DNA from 3 places in the Paenibacillus sp. cl141a genome. Region 1 is predicted to be linked to each of the others. Evidence: riboswitches for the same ligand, from Rfam matches in the RefSeq annotation. Region 1 holds a riboswitch; each other region holds the start of a gene.
The links. Region 1 has a riboswitch for cyclic di-AMP ahead of BMX45_RS05380 (TrkH family potassium uptake protein). Riboswitches for the same ligand answer to the same signal wherever they lie in the genome.
Positions count from the first base shown of each region.

Region 2: it holds a riboswitch for cyclic di-AMP, as region 1 does, so the genes downstream of both, BMX45_RS11850 (APC family permease) here and BMX45_RS05380 (TrkH family potassium uptake protein) in region 1, are expected to answer to the same signal.
Region 3: it holds a riboswitch for cyclic di-AMP, as region 1 does, so the genes downstream of both, ehuB (ectoine/hydroxyectoine ABC transporter substrate-binding protein EhuB) here and BMX45_RS05380 (TrkH family potassium uptake protein) in region 1, are expected to answer to the same signal.

Region 1 covers NZ_FNZO01000002.1:65,270-68,871, reverse strand. The annotation lists gene BMX45_RS05385 (potassium channel family protein) at 1-545, opposite strand, end outside; gene BMX45_RS05380 (TrkH family potassium uptake protein) at 562-1,902, opposite strand; cyclic di-AMP (ydaO/yuaA leader) riboswitch at 1,966-2,110, opposite strand; gene BMX45_RS05375 (CPBP family intramembrane glutamic endopeptidase) at 2,401-3,602, shown strand, end outside.
Region 2 covers NZ_FNZO01000003.1:415,869-419,470, forward strand. The annotation lists gene BMX45_RS11850 (APC family permease) at 22-1,848, opposite strand; cyclic di-AMP (ydaO/yuaA leader) riboswitch at 2,014-2,209, opposite strand; partial or broken gene BMX45_RS11855 (molybdopterin-dependent oxidoreductase) at 2,706-3,602, shown strand, end outside.
Region 3 covers NZ_FNZO01000013.1:169,483-173,084, reverse strand. The annotation lists gene BMX45_RS26950 (flavin reductase family protein) at 1-144, shown strand, start outside; gene BMX45_RS26945 (SDR family NAD(P)-dependent oxidoreductase) at 327-1,070, shown strand; cyclic di-AMP (ydaO/yuaA leader) riboswitch at 1,439-1,585, shown strand; gene ehuB (ectoine/hydroxyectoine ABC transporter substrate-binding protein EhuB) at 1,974-2,795, shown strand; gene ehuC (ectoine/hydroxyectoine ABC transporter permease subunit EhuC) at 2,797-3,450, shown strand; gene ehuD (ectoine/hydroxyectoine ABC transporter permease subunit EhuD) at 3,454-3,602, shown strand, end outside.

The DNA.
Region 1 (3,602 bases):
TTATTCAGCGCCACCACGCTGACGCCGTACCGGACCCTCGTATTAAGCTCGCTCAGCGTTTTTCCGTCCATGCAGTCCGTGACTGTCATCTCCACAATCAGATAGTCCTTGGATAATTCGATATAATCAAGCAGGTTTGGCGTCACGAGCTGGTGCGCTACCCGGATCCCCATATCCCGCTCGGGAAAGATGACCCGGTCCACGCCAAGCTTCTCCAGCGCCCGGCCGTGCAGCACCGAAATCGCCTTCGCAACGACCATCGCGACACCCAGCTCTTTCAACAGGATGGCGGAGAGGATGCTCATCTGAATGTCGTTCCCGATCGCAACGATCCCGCAGTCGAAGTTGCGGATGCCAAGTGATTTAAGCACTTCCTCATCCGTCGCGTCCGCCACCACCGTATGGGTCAGCAGCTCGCTCATGTCCTCGACGACCTCTTCGTTCCGGTCGATGCCGAGCACTTCATATCCCTGTTCCATCAACTCCAGCGCCAGACTGGCGCCAAATCGCCCCAAACCGATGATTGCAAATTGCTTTGGTTTCATGGCTCTCCTGTACCCCTTATCCAATTATCATTTTGCCTTCCGGATGACGATATAATTCTTTACCCTTTTTCGGCCCCAGTGCATAAGCAAGCGTCAAAGGTCCCAATCGACCCGCAAACATCGTAAGGCTGATCAGGATCTTGCCGAACACGGTCAAATCGGGCGTTAAGCCCATGGAGAGACCCACCGTACCGAAGGCGGATGTCGTTTCGAATAGAATCTCCAGGAAGTCCCCTTCCTCTGTCGTCGACAGAATCATCGAGACGGTAAGAACGAGCAGCAGGGCCAGCAAGGCAATGGTCAGTGCCTTCAGCACCCGCTCCTGGGCCAGGCGATAACGGAACATGACGATGTCTTCCCGCCCGCGCATCATCGCAATGACCGCGCCTACCATAATGGTAAAGGTCGTGGTTTTGATGCCGCCGCCGGTTGACCCTGGAGATGCTCCGATAAACATCAGAATAACGATAAAAAATTGCGTTGCCTGTCTGAGCCCCGTAATATCTATAGTATTCGCTCCCGCCGTACGCGGCGTTACGGATTGGAATAACGCGCCGAAGAATTTCCCGCCCCAGTTTAGGGAACCCAGCGTTCTCGGATTGGTAAATTCAAATATGAGAATGACGATAAATCCGACCGCAAGCAAGGCAGCCGTCATCGTGAGCACCACCTTGGAGTGCAGGGAGAGCCTCCGCTGTTTTCGGTAATCGATCAGATCGGACAGCACAATAAATCCAATGCCCCCGGAAACAATCAAGAACATCACGACGAAGTTGACTACCGGATCGTATACATACCCGGTCAAACTCCGAAAATCGCCAAACAAATCGAAGCCGGCATTGTTAAACATCGTCACCGCATGAAAAACACCGTAATATATCGCCCGGCCCAGCGGCATATCAAACGCCCAACGAACCGATAAAAGGACTGCGCCGCAGGCCTCGATGACAAGCGAGTACAGCAATACTCTGCGTATCAGCCTTACGATGCCTTCCATCGAGGACTGATTCATCGCTTCCTGCAAGATTAGACGGTCTTTGAGCGATATGCGCCTCTTCAGAACCAAGGCGAATAAAGTAGCCATCGTCATGAATCCGAGCCCGCCCATCTGAATCAGCAGCATGATCACGACTTCTCCGAAGGAACTGAATGTCGTTCCTGTATCCACCACGACCAGGCCCGTTACGCACGTTGCCGAGGTCGAAGTGAACAAGGCATCAATAAATGCAAGCGGTTCGCCCGTCGTCGTCGAGATTGGCAGCATTAACAGCCCGGTCCCGATGAAGATGATGGCCGCAAAACCAAGCACGAGAATTTGAGGCGGAGACAATGTAAGCCAGTGCAATTTAGCGTTCAATCGGACACCTTCTTTAAAAAAATCAACGAAAAAAGACACTGGAAAACGCAGTGCCTTTCGGTCTGGTTCCTGTGCAACAGCCTACGAGGTTAGCTGACGGATTCGGGCATTTCCACAGGTCGCCCTATTCATTATTCCGGGAATAATGAAATTCACCCCAATTACATGGTTCCCCCATTTTCATTACGAAATTCGGCTGGAATATTCGGTTCCTTCAAGCATGATGTGATTATAACTCAATCCGGTACGTAACCCAATGCCGTTTTTCGCCCGAAATATCTTTAAAAGAGCGCGAATTGGGCATATTCAAGAATACAAGCGTAGGGTTCTCTAACGTTTTCGAAACCTTTCATTCATTTTCATCGATTTATTTCAATATTCCGATAATTGGGATAAGCTGCTTATGGCTTTCATACTATGTTATATTGACTCTATGCGTTCTTAATCAGACATATCGAATACCAGTGGGAGTATCAACTTTCTTAGAGGAGGAGTTTCATGAATCGTGCAAGAGAGCCCTTGAAGCTGAAGCCCAATCTGAAGCAGCTCATCGCGCCTGCCGCAGTCGGCCTGATTCTGTTCCTATTATTTCAGGTATTTCCGTGGGCGAATCCGGACGATACCGAGATGGCCTCGCCGGATATTATTTCCAAGGAGCAGGCTCGGCAGGCAGCTTCAAGGTTTGCTCAGGAGCATCTGCAGTTTGCGGCTGCGGACACGGACGAAGCCTTGGTTACATATCAATCCAAATCGGAACTTTACGGATATCTGGCGAAGGAGAAGAGGCTTTCGGAATATAACAAAACCTATGAAGCCAAATATCCCTATGACGTATACCGCGTTCGCTTCAGCGAGCCTGGAGGCGATGCCCTCAATGTGGACGTGCACATGCAGAATTCGGGGGTCGTCGGATTCTCGTATGATTATGCCCGCTCCAGCTATGACCGGATCGAGCTGAACAAGGGCGAGATTCAGAAGCAGATGCTGCTCGTCGTTGAGGACGGCATGACATTGGCCGAGAAGCAGGCGCTGGCCGAGCCATGGCTTCAGCGGGCGGGTTATGACCTGTCGAATCTGGAGCTGGTTACGAAGGAAGGGGAGCCCCGTCTCCAATATGTGGACCCTGAATCCAGGATCGGGGACTCCAGGCTGGAGCACCGCTTCACCTTCGAGCAGGGGAAATTGCGCTCTTACGAGCCCTCCTTCTCGGTCCCGGCCGCCCACTCCGCTTATGTCAACAAGCAGACGCAGGATGCCACGCTGCTGACGCTCGCAGGGTACGGACTGTTCACCCTTATCCTGGGCATTCTTGCAATTGTGTACAGCGTGAAGACCAGAGCCTACACCTCGTTTAAGCGCGGCCTGTTCTTATCGGCGCTGCTGTTCGTCATTCAGATGCTGAATACGTACAATCTGATTCCCGTTTTCAAATCCGAAGGCATGTCGCAAACCGGCGTGCTCGGGATGATGATTTTCTATGCCGTCTATTCGCTCGTTTTCTCCGCCCTGCTCTATTTCTCCCTTGTCGGCGGCAGCGGGCTATGGCATAAAGAAGACGGGCTCAATCCATGGCCGCGCGCCAAAGAACCCGGATACGGGCATTACGTGCTGGATAGCATGAAGCTAGGGTATATGTGGGCCTTCATCCTGCTTGGCGTCCAATCCGTCATCTTTATCGGTCTTAGTCTGACCCTGAATAC
Region 2 (3,602 bases), on a different contig from region 1:
ATCAGGCAGGGAACAAGCCCGCTATTTTTTTAAGTGGTAGGGAACCGTCGTAATGATCACGTCTCTCCGATACAGGAGATGTGCCCGGATGAGCAGGCTGGATTGATTGTGCAGGAAATTATGCCAGCCCTTCTTGGGAATGAACTGCGGAATGACGACGGTAACCTGATAGTCGGATTCGCTTGCCTTGCGCTGCACGGTATCGATGAATTTCGTCAGCGGCTGAATGATGCTCCGATAAGGCGAGTGCAGCGTCACCAGCCGGATGTCCGGCTGCCACTTTTTCCATTTTTCCTGGAAGGCGACTTCCTCCTCCCGCTCGAACGGCACGTACACTGCGATGATTTGGCCCGCTCCCAGCGATTTGGCGTAATTCAGCGAGTTCTCCACCACATGCGTGATTCCTGCCACAGGCAGGATGATGACATTCCCCTCAATCGGCTTAACCGGCTCGCAGGTCGTAATCCGGAGCTGGTCCGCTACCGCCTCGTAATGCTTGCGGATCCGGGTGAAAATCCAGATGATCAGCGGCAGGAATATCAGGACGGTCCACACCTGGGCGAATTTCGTAAAGAAAAAGATCATGGTCACGATAAAGCTGATGCATGCGCCGGTGGTGTTAATGATCAGCTTGACGATCCAGCCTTCGGGCTTTTCGCGGATCCATTTCACCATCATCCCCGTCTGGGAGAGGGTAAACGGGATAAACACGCCGACGGCATACAGCGGAATCAGATGCTCGGTTTTGCCTTCGAAAGCCAGCAGCAGCAGAATGGAGAAAAATCCAAGAATAATGATTCCGTTTGAATATCCCAGACGGTCGCCGCGGACGGTGAACATTCTAGGAATGAACTTATCCTTCGCCAGATTGACGGCCAACAGGGGAAAAGCGGAATACCCGGTGTTGGCGGCGAGGATCAGAATTAAGGCCGTTGTCCCTTGTATGAAGTAATAAAGCGCATTTCGCCCGAAGGTATGCTCGGCAATTTGGGAAACGACCGTGACTTGTTCGCTGGGACTGACCCCATAGTAATAAGCCAGGAAGACGATGCCCGAAAATAACAGGGCCAGCAGCGATCCCATCGCCACCAAGGTTTTGGCCGCGTTATTCGGGGCCGGGTCTTTGAAATTCGGAATGGCGTTGGAAATCGCCTCCACGCCGGTCAGGGCGGAGCTGCCCGAGGCAAATGCGCGCAGGAGCAGGAACAAGCTCAGCCCGGCTACGGGCGTGCCGATCGGCGTGTGAAGGTCCGGAGATGCATGGCCTGTGGCAATATTGAATATCCCCACCCCGATCAGGATGAATAACGCAAGGACGAACAGGTAAACCGGATAAGCCAATATGGAGGCCGACTCCGTGACCCCTCTTAAATTCAATACGGTCAAGCATAGAACGAACACGATGGAGATCGGCAGATTATAGGCGTGCAATTCCGGAAAAGCCGACGTGATCGCATCCGTCCCGGCCGACACGCTGACCGCAACCGTCAGGATATAGTCCACGAGCAAGGAACCGCCGGCCACCAGCCCCGGGTACATGCCCAAATTCCGTTTGGACACGACATATGCGCCGCCGCCGTGCGGATAGGAGAAAATAATTTGTCTGTACGACAGGATAAGTGCCAGCAATAAGACCAGGACGCCGACGGCAATCGGTATGGAATACCAATAGGCAGCTGCTCCGACGGTCATCAACACAATGAGGATTTGTTCCGGGCCATAAGCCACGGACGATAACGCATCGGATGATAGGATGGCCAGGGCCTTGGTTTTATTCAGCTTTTGTTCGCCTAATTCCGTTGATTTAAGCGGTCTTCCGATGAGGAAGCGCTTGATTGAGGATAACATGGTTGTTTTCACCGCCGCTTAAGATTAAGTTCATGGTAGAAGCTTACTGAACGGACTTCTATCGGTGTTTTTTATGAGCTGGACATAGGAACGGTCGCCATTCCTATGCTGATTTTTGGCAAACAAAAAACACAGGTTAGAACCCTGTGTTTGATCACAAGTTCACAACCCTCCCGATCAACGCTGACGAGGTTAGCTGTCGGATTCGGGCGGTGAGAGTCGCCCTACCTGACTCCATCGCGGCGTACGTACGCGAATGAATCAGGATTCACCCCATAGTATGGATGAAGGATCCTATAGGTATCCCTCCATACGGTTGGTTCCCCCGCTTTCCATCATGGAAATTAAGCGAATGTCATGTGAATATGAAGAATGTTTTCGAAGCTGAATAGTATATTACGCCTGCTCCAATCGTTTGTAAAACATCCTTCAACGATCATTCGAACAGAATTATTTATAAAAAATGACAGATAAGCGCTTACATAACGACCTGGCTTTGACAGGCTTTTTATTTTGCATGTTTTCTGCGAAAATCACGAGTTTCTATAATATGGAGGTTTAGGTGTGGGGACATCGGTCACTGGGAGGATGCCATATAAACAAATTCGCCATGCCGGTCTCGGGGGAGGAGACACTGGCATGGCGAATTTTTTTGGGAGTGGTCCATGATTCGGCAAGGAAGAGAAAGGGTCTGGGTTCCTCTTCTTTGCTCTTGATAGGAATATACCCTGGGGGAAGAAAAGTGAATCACCTGATTAGAAAAAAATGTATGACTTTACTGGAACCCCGATTTTCTTTTAAGATAAAGGGATATGATGCAGCCGAGCAAAAGGGGGAATTACGAAATGACTCAAGCGATGATTCATCAGGAAAACGGCGTATTTCCGGCGGTATGTCCGTTGGATTGTCCCGATACATGCGGCCTGCTGCTGCATAAAGAGAACGGAAAAATCGTCAAGGTGACCGGTAATCCGGAGCATCCGATTACGCAGGGAGCCATCTGCAATAAAGTCCGTAATATGGCACACCGGGTGTACCATCCGGAACGCGTGCTCTATCCGCTGCGAAGGGTAGGTCCCAAGGGAGAGGGCGCCTTCGAGCGGATCAGCTGGGACGAAGCCATTCAGGAGATTGCGGGACGCTATAAGGACTTGATCGAGGAATACGGTTCCGAGAGCATCCTGCCTTACAGCTTCTACGGCAATATGGGGATATTGAGCGTCGACGGCATGGACCGCAGATTCTTCAACAGGCTGGGTGCCAGCCGCCTGAAGCAGTCGATCTGCAATTCCGCGGGCAATGAGGGCTGGAAATCGGTGATGGGGTTTAATGGGGGAACCGTTCCGGAGGACACCGTACGAGCCGACGTCATCCTCGTCTGGGGCGGCAACATCGTCAGCACCAATATGCACCAGATGGTGATTGCAGAGAAAGCGCGCAAAGCCGGTGCCAAGGTCGTTGTGATCGATGTCCACAAGAATCAGACGGGGCAATGGGCCGACTGGTTCATTCCGCTGTATCCAGGCACGGATGCGGCGCTGGCCGTCGGCCTCATGCACATCATGTTCCGCGACGGCATGGTGAATGAAGAATTCCTCCGGAAGTATACGATTGGCCATGAAGCCTTGCGCGAGCACGTCAAAGAATACACGCCGGAGTACGTTTCTTCCATTACCGGCATCTCGATCGAGGATATCGAGAAATTGGCCGAACTCTACGGCGGGCCGATACCTCCTACATCCATATCGGCAACG
Region 3 (3,602 bases), on a different contig from region 1:
GCCCGCGTCGTCCGATTTCACGTGTCCGAGGAGCTCTACGAGCATGGCCGGATCGACGCATCGAAGTTGAAACCTGTGAGCCGCATGGCAGGAAATATCTATTCGACCCTGGGAGAGATGTTTACGATGGAGCGGCCGGTCTGATAGGGCTTGAGCTTGAATAGGGTTATTGCTTAGCGACTATTTTTAGCGAACATTCTTTTTCGTCGATAGGTTGCTGGTCATTCAGTAGGAAACGGGGGATTGGAATATCATGGTCGGTATTTGCCCATTCTACATGAATGGATAGCCGGTTGATGAATTTACAACATAGGAGTGATCAACGCATGAAATTTGATTCCAAGGTTGTCATTGTGACGGGGGGCGCCAGCGGGATTGGCGAAGCGGCAGTCAGACTTTTTGCAAAAGAGGGAGCCAAGGTCGTTATCGCGGATTATTCCGACCAGGGCCAAGCGGTTTCCGACGAATTGAGAGGAGTCGGCTTCGAAGCGCTGTTCGTCAAAACGGATGTAACCCAAGAGCAGGAAGTCGCAAAAATGGTGGATCAGACGGTGCAGCATTTTGGCCGTGTCGATGTATTGTTCGCCAATGCAGGCATTGCCCATGATGCTCCTGCCGATCAGTTAACGATGGATAACTGGCAGAGAACGATTGATATTAATCTGACAGGGGTCTTCCTGTGCGATAAGTATGTTATTCAGCAAATGCTGTCCCAAGGAACCGGAGGGGCAATCGTAAACTGCGGCTCGATCCATAGCCATGTCGGAAAAGCAGGGGTAACCGCCTATGCTTCGGCTAAGGGAGGCGTCAAGCTGTTAACCCAGTCGCTCAGCGCAGACTATGCCTCCAAAGGAATCCGAATCAATGCCGTGTGTCCGGGATATATCGATACGCCGCTGATCAAGGGAAGAACGGAAGCGATCACGCAGCACCTGGTCGGCCTTCATCCGATGGGCCGTTTGGGACAGCCGGAAGAAGTGGCCAAAGCGGTGTTGTTCCTTGCCAGTGAAGATGCCTCCTTCATTACGGGCACGAGCCTGCTGGTGGATGGCGGCTATACCGCAGTATGATGAGAAAAGCCCTGATGCTAAGCATCGAGGCTTTTTTTCAAGTCATTCCAGGCGTTGTTATCAGACTTATTTATGGAGTGTTTCAAAATTTTTTTTCGGTCCCGTATTTCATACGGGCAGACTGCCTAATCCGGGGCTCTTTCATGACATAAAACATATATGGCATGAACGATTTCCGCATGACCCGTCAAATGCCTGCTATATAGCGGAAAATGGAGCATGGATTCCATGACCAATCCGGTGTATGGACAGCCTTAAACAAGGTGTTCAAAAGGCTCGATATCCTCGTTGAAAAAACGGTATTTTTACTTCTGAATTTCCAGAAAAAGCGGTTAAAGGGGTTTGACTTTTCCTGTGCTTCCCTTTATCATGAACACACGCTTAGTTTCCGGCATACATATTCCGGAAAGCGGGGGAACCAGTTTCACCAGGGGCGAGTCACTTGGAATTCACGAGTGTAGGGTACCATCTTACCCGAGTCCGTCAGCTAACCTCGTCAGCAGTGGATGGGTCTTGCATACATAATGGATGTTCATACAAAAGGCCCTTTATTCTCTATAGGGGCCTTTTCTCTATTTTTTGACCCCCTGCTGGCGGAGCTATGTCTAGATCCCCTGTTTGGTGGTCTTTTTGCATTCAATTACAGAGGAGGGGCAACGTCTGCAAATGTGGAACGAATTGAATCGATCAGACGGCATGGGGGCAAAGCGTGCAAGGAAGCCGATGAATCATCTTCCCTGAAGCCTCGTCCCATGCACAGGTATCTGAATGTCTAAATATCCAAGTTAACACATGTGCTAACACGGATAAATTCGTCATGCCGTTTTTTTTAAGAAATTGAAAAGCTATTACGAAAGGTTGTGGAAGGTTTTGAAGAAAGTGGTTGTGCTGGTGTTGTCCGTGATGATGGTGGTATTGCTCGCGGCTTGCGGCGACAAAGGAAGTACGCTGGATCGAGCCATCGAGCAGGGATATATCACCGTAGGGTTTGCGAACGAGAAGCCGTATGCCTACAAAGAAGCCAATGGGGAGCTCACGGGCGAGGCGGTTGAGATTGCCCGCGTTATTCTGGAGCGTCTTGGCATCAAGGAGATGAGAGGGGAGCTAACGGAATTCGGTTCGCTGGTCGCCGGATTGCAGGCCGATCGGTTTGATCTGATCACGGCAGGCATGTTCATAAATCCGGACCGATGCTCTGCCGTCCTGTTCGCGAATCCGGAGTACAGCATCGGGGAAGCCCTTGCGGTAAAGCAAGGGAATCCGATGGAACTCGGAAGCTATGAGGACATTGCCAAGAATGAGCAGGCCAAGGTGGCCGTCATGACCGGCGCGGTCGAAATCGGCTACATGGAGAAGTCGGGCATTCCTGCGGACCGGATCGTACAGGTCCCTGACCAGGCTTCGGCGATCAGCGCCCTCCAGGCCGATCGGGTGCAGGCGATTACCATGACGGGGCCGTCCCTGCAGGCGATGCTGGATTCAGCCAGCGACGACAGCATCGAACGCGTGGATGATTTCGAGCAGCCGGTCATCGACGGCGAAAGCGTTCGCGGTTACGGGGCTACGGCTTTCCGCCAAGCGGATACCGAGTTCCAGGAGGCTTATAATGCAGAGCTTGAAAAGATGAAGGAGTCGGGCGAGCTGCTGGAAATTTTGCAAGCGTTCGGGTTTACGGAAGAAGAGCTCCCGGGTGAGATGACAGCCGCTGCGCTCTGCGGGGAATAGCATGCCGAATTCTTGGATCGATTTTCTTCCAACGCTGCTCAAAGGAGCAGAGATCACGATGATCGTCGCGTTCTTTTCAGCCATCCTGGCCATCGCGATGTCCTTTGCAGCCGGATTGTGCCGGCTGTCGAAGCTGTGGATCGTCCGCACGGCGACGGCCGTGTACGTCGAAATCTTTCGGGGAACCTCCTTGCTGGTGCAGCTCTTCTGGTTGTATTTTGCCCTTCCGTTCATCGGCATCGAGCTTCCGAAAATGCTGGCGGCGATTCTCGCGATCGGACTTAACTTCGGCGCGTACGGCTCCGAGATTGTTCGCAGCGCGGTGCTGGCCGTTCCGAAAGGACAGTGGGAAGCTGCCGTGGCGCTTAACATGAAGCCTTGGCAGAGGCTGTGGAACGTTATACTGCCCCAAGCGTCCCTGCGAATGCTTCCCCCGTTCGGGAATCAGCTTGTGGAACTCATCAAATCCACCTCGCTCGTTTATTTCATCACGATGGCGGATTTAACGTATCAGGCGATGGTGCTCCGCAACAATTACATCTCCTGGACGACTGAGATTCTGGTGCTTCTGCTCCTCATGTATTTTGTCATCGCCACGCTCGTCTCGATGGCGGTTCGACTGCTGGAGCGCAAACTGACCGCGGGGAGGCTGTAGCGGATGTGGGATTGGAAATATGTGTTTGAAATACTGCCGCAGCTTCTGAGTGCATTAAAAATGACGGTATGGGTCACGCTCTGTGCTTTTGTGGTGGCATTGATTATCGGACTGCTGCTTGCCTTTGCCGCGCGGAGTACATTTAAGCCCTT